DNA from 2 places in the Pseudomonas sp. KH_017 genome. Region 2 is predicted to be linked to the other one. Evidence: predicted binding sites of a transcription regulator. Region 2 holds the regulator's gene; the other holds the start of a gene.
The links. The regulator sigma-54, encoded in region 2, starts transcription at its own class of promoters, with help from an activator protein. The targets are predictions, from matches to a motif close to ANTGGCATNNANNTTGCTNT.
Positions count from the first base shown of each region.

Region 1: the regulator sigma-54 is predicted to act here: its motif matches at 1,400-1,419, upstream of flgB (flagellar basal body rod protein FlgB).

Region 1 is NZ_CM174509.1:4,882,936-4,886,340, forward strand. It holds gene flgD (flagellar hook assembly protein FlgD) at 1-487, opposite strand, end outside; gene flgC (flagellar basal body rod protein FlgC) at 503-946, opposite strand; gene flgB (flagellar basal body rod protein FlgB) at 950-1,357, opposite strand; gene cheR (protein-glutamate O-methyltransferase CheR) at 1,725-2,552, opposite strand; gene AC3IT6_RS22180 (chemotaxis protein CheV) at 2,598-3,405, opposite strand, start outside.
Region 2 is NZ_CM174509.1:914,869-918,273, reverse strand. It holds gene lptB (LPS export ABC transporter ATP-binding protein) at 1-401, shown strand, start outside; gene AC3IT6_RS04070 (RNA polymerase factor sigma-54) at 674-2,167, shown strand; gene hpf (ribosome hibernation-promoting factor, HPF/YfiA family) at 2,242-2,550, shown strand; gene ptsN (PTS IIA-like nitrogen regulatory protein PtsN) at 2,563-3,027, shown strand; gene rapZ (RNase adapter RapZ) at 3,030-3,405, shown strand, end outside.

The sequences.
Region 1 (3,405 bases), 2.4 Mb from region 2:
CCTTCTGCGAACCGAGGTCGATGGTGCGCACGGTCTTGCCGTCGGCGTCGGTGATCTTCAGGGTGGCGGACGCCACCGAAGACGGAACCACCACCGTGCCGCTGAGGCTCTTGGTGGTATCGACCACGGCCTTGTCGCCCGGCGCGATGACCGAACGGCCCACCAGCGACGACGCCTGCAAGGCCTGGGACGAGTTGTAGTTGCTGGCCAGGCCGCTCACGGTGCTGTTGAGCGTGGTGATGCCTTCCAGGCTGCTGAACTGCGCCAACTGGGCCACGAACGCGCCATTGTCCTGGGGCTCCAGTGGGTTCTGGTTTTTCAGCTGGGTCACCAGCAACTGCAGGAACGCATCCTTGCCCAGCGCCTGATTGCCCGCGGCGCTGCCGGTTGCCGACGCGAGGCCGTCAGTCGTGGTGTTGGTCTTGATCGAGGAGTTGGCCAGGATATCGTTGAGGCTCAAACCACTGGTGGAATCGGTAACACTCATCTGAGTCGCCCCTTATCACTGACCGAGGGTCAGGACCTTCTGCATCATGGTTTTGGCGGTGTTCATCATTTCGGCGTTGGTCTGGAACGAACGGCTCGCGGAAATCATGTCGGCCATTTCCTCCACCACGTTGACGTTCGGGTAGTAGACATAACCCTTGGCATCGGCCGCCGGATGGTTCGGCTCGTAGCGCGCCTCGAGATTGCTCTGGTCTTCGACCACACCCAGCACCTGCACGCCTTGGCCAGCGGCATCCTGGCTCTGGAACAACGAGTCGCTGCCGCCGCTCTGGCCGCCCTGGAACATGGTGGCGAATACCGGGTGGCGCGCGCGGTAGGTCTGGTCGATGCTCGACGAGACCGTCTCGGCGTTGGCGATGTTCGAAGCGACGGTGTTCAAGCGCGTGGTCTGCGCACTCATGCCGCTACCGGCAATGTTGAAAACACTGGATAGAGACATGGCTTACTCTCCGCGCAGGGCTGACACCAGCCCTTTGAATTTGCTGTTGAGCAGGGTGAAGCTGGCCTGGAAGCCGATCGCGTTTTCCGCGTAGTTCGACTGTTCCAGCTGAGCGTCCACGGTGTTCTGGTCGATCGACGGTTGCATCGGCGTGCGATACAGCAACGACTCGTCGCCATTGCCCAGGCCTTCAGCTTCAATATGACGGCTGTTGGTCATGTTCAAGGCGAAGGTGCCGCTTTTGGTTTTCTCGTTCTGCTCGGCGAGCACTTTCGAGAAGTCCAGGTCCCGAGCCTTGTAGTTCGGGGTATCGGCGTTGGCGATGTTGTTGGCCAGGACTTCGGCGCGCTGGGCGCGGAAGCCCAGGGCTTGTTCGTGGATACCGAGCGCTTTATCGAAGCTGATGCTCATGTCGGGAAACCTTCGGGTGACCTGATTTTTCGTAGGATCAACTTAGCAAGCCCCATGCCAATTCAAAAAAGCCCGGAAACCGGGGCTTTGCCGGCCATGGCAACGCGGCAATGCCAGAAAAGCGGCAACGGTTTTCCGCCGGATGCCGCTTTTCTGCCGCTTGGCACTCATCTCACCAACGCCACCGAACAACTGTGGGAGCGGGCTTGCTCGCGAAAGCGGTGTGTCAGAAAAACAAATACTGGCTGACAAGACGCTTTCGCGAGCAAGCCCGCTCCCACAGGGGTAGGTGGTGCCTGTGAGAAAGCAGCAGGCAAAAAGAAACGGGAGCCCCAGAGGACTCCCGTTTTTGACAACACCAACAAAATCACTTCGCCTGGTAAATGATCCCCGGGCTGCACTGGACCATCTGGTAATGATCCGGCAAACCGTTCAACGCTTCGGAAGCACCGAGGAACAGGTAACCGCCCGGCTTCAACGTGCTGTGGATACGCAACAGGATGTCCTTCTTCACCTCGGCGGAGAAGTAGATCAACACGTTGCGGCAGAACACGATGTCGAACTTGCCGAGGCTCGCGTAGCTGTCCAGCAGGTTGAAGGAACGGAATTCCACCCGGCTCTTGATCGGCGCCTTGATCGCCCAGCGCCCCGGCCCTTTCGGGTCGAAATAACGCTGCAGGCGCTCGGGTGACAAACCGCGACCGATGGCCAGGCTGTCGTACTCGCCGGTCTTGCAGTTGTTCAGCATGGTGCCGGACAGGTCGGTGGCAACAATCTGCACACCCATCCTCAGCTGACCCAGGTTGACCCGCTCGAACTCGTCGATGGACATCGACAGCGAATACGGCTCCTGGCCCGACGAGCACGCCGCCGACCAGATGCGCAGGCGCTGGCCGGGACTGGCCTTGATCGCTTCGGGCAGCACCTTGTTCTTCAAGACTTCAAACGGGTAGGTGTCACGAAACCACAGGGTTTCGTTGGTGGTCATGGCATCCACCACCTGCTCGCGCAAACCGCTACGCGGCTGGGTCTGCATACGCTGAACCAACTCACCCAAAGACTTGATGCCTTGCTGTTCCATCAGTTTGTTGAGACGGCTGGAGACCAAGTACTGCTTGTTTTCACCGAGCAAAATGCCGCAGGCTTTTTCCAGGAATACCCGGAACTGTTCGAAATCCAAATTACCCGTAGACAATGATGCCGCCTCTTAAATCGTGTTGACTGCCAGGGGTGCGAACCCCTAGCTGATATCTGCTGCTTTGATCCGGTCGACTACCCGGGATGCAAGGTCATCAGGACGGAACTTGGCCAGGAAGTCATCGGCACCGACCTTCTTGACCATCGCCTGATTGAATACCCCCGACAACGAAGTGTGCAGGATGATATGAAGCTTTTGCATGCGCGGGTCGTTGCGGATTTCCGCCGTCAGGGTGTACCCGTCCATCTCTGGCATCTCGATGTCGGAGATCATCATCAGGAACTCTTCTTCCGGCTTCTTGCCCTCGTCGACCAGTTTGCGCAGGTAGTCCAGCGCTTGCCGACCGTCATTCAACGCCACCACTTCGACGCCGACCGTTTGCAGGCAACGCGTGACCTGCTTGCGCGCCACCGATGAGTCGTCGACCGTCAGCACGCGCAATGAAAGCGCCTTGTGCTGGGTTTCGACATCCACCACACCCACGGAAATCGCCTCCGGCGTCGGTGCCACTTCCGCCAGCACCTTCTCGACGTCGATGATCTCGACCAACTGATTGTCGACCCGCGTCACCGCCGTCAGGTAGTGATCGCGCCCGGTGCCCTTGGGCGGCGGATGGATCTCCTCCCAGTTCATGTTGACGATGCGCTCCACCGAGCGGACCAGGAAACCCTGAGTCTTGGTGTTGTACTCCGTGATGATCACGAAGGGGTTGTTCTTGTCCTTCAACGCACCGGAGCCGGTCGCCATCGCCAGATCAAGGATCGGAATGGTCGCCCCCCGGATGTTCGCCACGCCGCACACGACAGGACTGGACTTGGGCATCAGCGTCAGTTTGGGGCATTGCAGCACC
Region 2 (3,405 bases):
TCGACAAGGCCGGTCGTCGCAAAGAGCTGGAAAGCCTGCTGCAGGAATTTCACATCAGCCACATCCGCGACAACCTCGGCATGAGCCTGTCCGGTGGTGAGCGCCGTCGCGTGGAGATCGCCCGCGCCCTGGCCACCAACCCGAAATTCATCCTCCTCGACGAACCCTTCGCCGGCGTGGACCCGATTTCGGTCGGAGACATCAAGCAGATCATTCACCACCTCAAGGCCAAAGGCATTGGCGTGCTGATCACGGACCACAACGTTCGTGAAACCCTGGATATCTGTGAAACCGCCTATATCGTCAATGACGGTCAACTGATCGCTGAAGGCGACGCTGAAACCATCCTGGCCAACGACCTGGTGAAGGAAGTGTACCTGGGCCACGAATTCCGCCTGTAAGACACCGAGGTGCCAGAGCAGTCGACGGGCGCTTGTCTCGATAAAAAATCAACTCTTTTTTATTGTTACAGCGCTCTAGGCAAACCCGACGCTTCAAAGATGTTCAGGAGCCAGCCGGAGCAACCTGTCAACAAAACTTTGCAGCTTTTATTGTTACAGCGCTCTAGGCAAACCCTTCAGTTTCAGGCATATAATTTGCTTATGTTTGGCGCCCCGGCGCCCTGTAGTGGATGGCGCATGTGCGCCGGCGAATAAGGTGTTAAGCCCCTGCCATGAAACCATCGCTAGTCTTGAGAATGGGCCAGCAGCTGACGATGACACCGCAGCTGCAACAGGCCATCCGCCTGCTCCAATTGTCGACCCTGGACCTGCAACAGGAAATCCAGGAGGCCCTGGAGTCCAACCCGATGCTCGAACGCCAGGAAGAAGGCGACGACTTCGACAATTCCGACCCCTTGGCCGACAACGCCGAACAAAAGCCCAACACTGACATCCAGGAACCCTCCTACCAGGAAAGCGCCCCGACGGTTGATAACCTCGATGAAGGTGACTGGAACGAGCGTATTCCCAACGAACTCCCCGTCGACACCGCGTGGGAGGACGTTTACCAGACCAGCGCCAGCAGCCTGCCCAGCAATGACGACGACGAGTGGGACTTCACCACCCGCACCTCGGCGGGCGAAAGCCTGCAGAGCCACTTGCTATGGCAACTGAACCTGGCCCCGATGTCCGACACCGATCGCCTGATTGCCGTGACCCTGATCGACTGCATCAACAATCAGGGCTACCTGGACGAAACCCTCGAGGAAATCCTCGAAGCCTTCGACCCGGAACTGGACATCGAACTGGACGAAATCGAAGCCGTCCTGCACCGCATCCAGCAGTTCGAGCCCGCCGGCATCGGCGCCCGCAACCTGGGTGAATGCCTGTTGCTGCAATTGCGTCAGTTGCCTGCCAAGACACCTTGGCTGACCGAGGCCAAGCGCCTGGTCACCGATTACATCGACCTGCTTGGCAGCCGCGACTACAGCCAGTTGATGCGCCGCATGAAGCTCAAGGAAGATGAACTGCGCCAGGTCATCGAACTGGTCCAGAGCCTCAACCCGCGCCCGGGCTCGCAGATCGAGTCCGCCGAAGCCGAGTACGTCGTTCCCGACGTTATCGTGCGCAAGGACAACGAGCGCTGGCTGGTGGAGCTCAATCAGGAGTCGGTGCCACGTCTGCGGGTCAACGCCCAGTACGCCGGTTTCGTGCGCCGCGCCGACACCAGCGCCGACAACACATTCATGCGCAATCAGTTGCAGGAGGCCCGCTGGTTCATCAAGAGCCTGCAAAGCCGCAATGAAACCCTGATGAAGGTTGCCACCCAGATCGTCGAGCATCAACGCGGCTTTCTGGAGTACGGCGACGAAGCCATGAAGCCGCTGGTCCTGCATGACATCGCCGAAGCGGTCGGCATGCATGAATCGACGATTTCACGGGTGACCACCCAGAAGTTCATGCACACCCCCCGGGGCATTTATGAACTGAAGTACTTTTTCTCCAGTCACGTAAGCACCTCCGAAGGCGGCGAATGCTCGTCCACGGCGATCCGGGCGATCATCAAAAAACTGGTTGCCGCGGAAAATCAGAAAAAGCCGTTGAGTGACAGCAAGATCGCTGGTTTACTGGAGGCACAAGGCATTCAGGTGGCTCGCCGCACCGTCGCCAAGTACCGCGAATCCCTCGGGATCGCGCCTTCGAGCGAACGCAAGCGGTTGATGTAGAGCCACGCCACAGCGTTCCAGTGGTAGATCATCTGATCTACCGCTTTATGCACTGGCAACGAAGGAGAAGCTGTATGCAAGTCAACATCAGTGGACACCAACTGGAAGTGACCGAACCTCTTCGCACCTACATCGGCGAAAAACTCGAACGATTGGAGCGACATTTCGACAAGATCACTAATGTGCAGGTCACGATGACCGTCGAAAAACTGAAGCAGAAAATCGAAGCCACGCTGCATATTCCCGGGAATGAAGTGGTCGCAAACGCGGAACATACCGATATGTACGCCGCGATCGACGCACTCACCGACAAGCTGGATAAACAACTCAAAAAGCATAAGGAAAAGACCCAGAGCCTCCTCCAGGGCGCAACCGGTCGTTAACACTCCCTACCCATGATCCGACTTGAAAGTATCCTGACCCCCGGCCGTTCCCTGGTGAACGTGCCGGGAGGCAGTAAAAAGAAAGCCCTCGAACAAATTGCCAATCTGATCGCCCGCGAAGTGCCGGCCCTGGAGATGCAAGATGTCTTCGAGGCACTGATTGCCCGTGAAAAACTCGGCTCCACCGGGTTTGGCAATGGCATCGCTATTCCACATTGCCGTCTCAAGGGCTGTGTTTCGCCCATCAGTGCATTGATGCACCTGGACGCCCCTATCGATTTCGACGCCATCGACGGCGCACCGGTTGACCTGCTGTTCGTACTGCTGGTGCCGGAAGCCGCCACCGATGCGCACCTTGAGCTGCTGCGACAGATCGCCAGCATGCTCGACCGCAAGGAAGTACGTGAAAAACTGCGTAATGCTGCAAGTAACGAAGCCCTGTATCAGGTTGTTCTGAACGAGCAAAACGGTCAGTAATCATGCGCTTGATCATCGTCAGTGGCCGTTCCGGCTCAGGTAAAAGTACCGCCCTCAACGTTCTTGAGGACAACGGCTACTACTGTATCGACAACCTGCCTGCCGGCCTGCTGCCGGAGCTGGCCGAACGCGCCTTGGTTCATACCGAGCTGTTACAGCCGCTGGTCGCCGTTTCCATTGACGCCCGCAACCTGCCCAGCCACCTGTCACGCTTCCCCGACCTGCTCGAGGAAGTCCGTGCCCGCCACATCCAGTGCGATGTGCTGTACCTGGACGCCGATGAAGAAACCCTGCTCAAGCGCTTCTCGGAAACCCGCCGACGTCACCCCCTGACCAACGCCAACCGCTCGCTGGCCGAAGCCATCAGCGTCGAGAGCG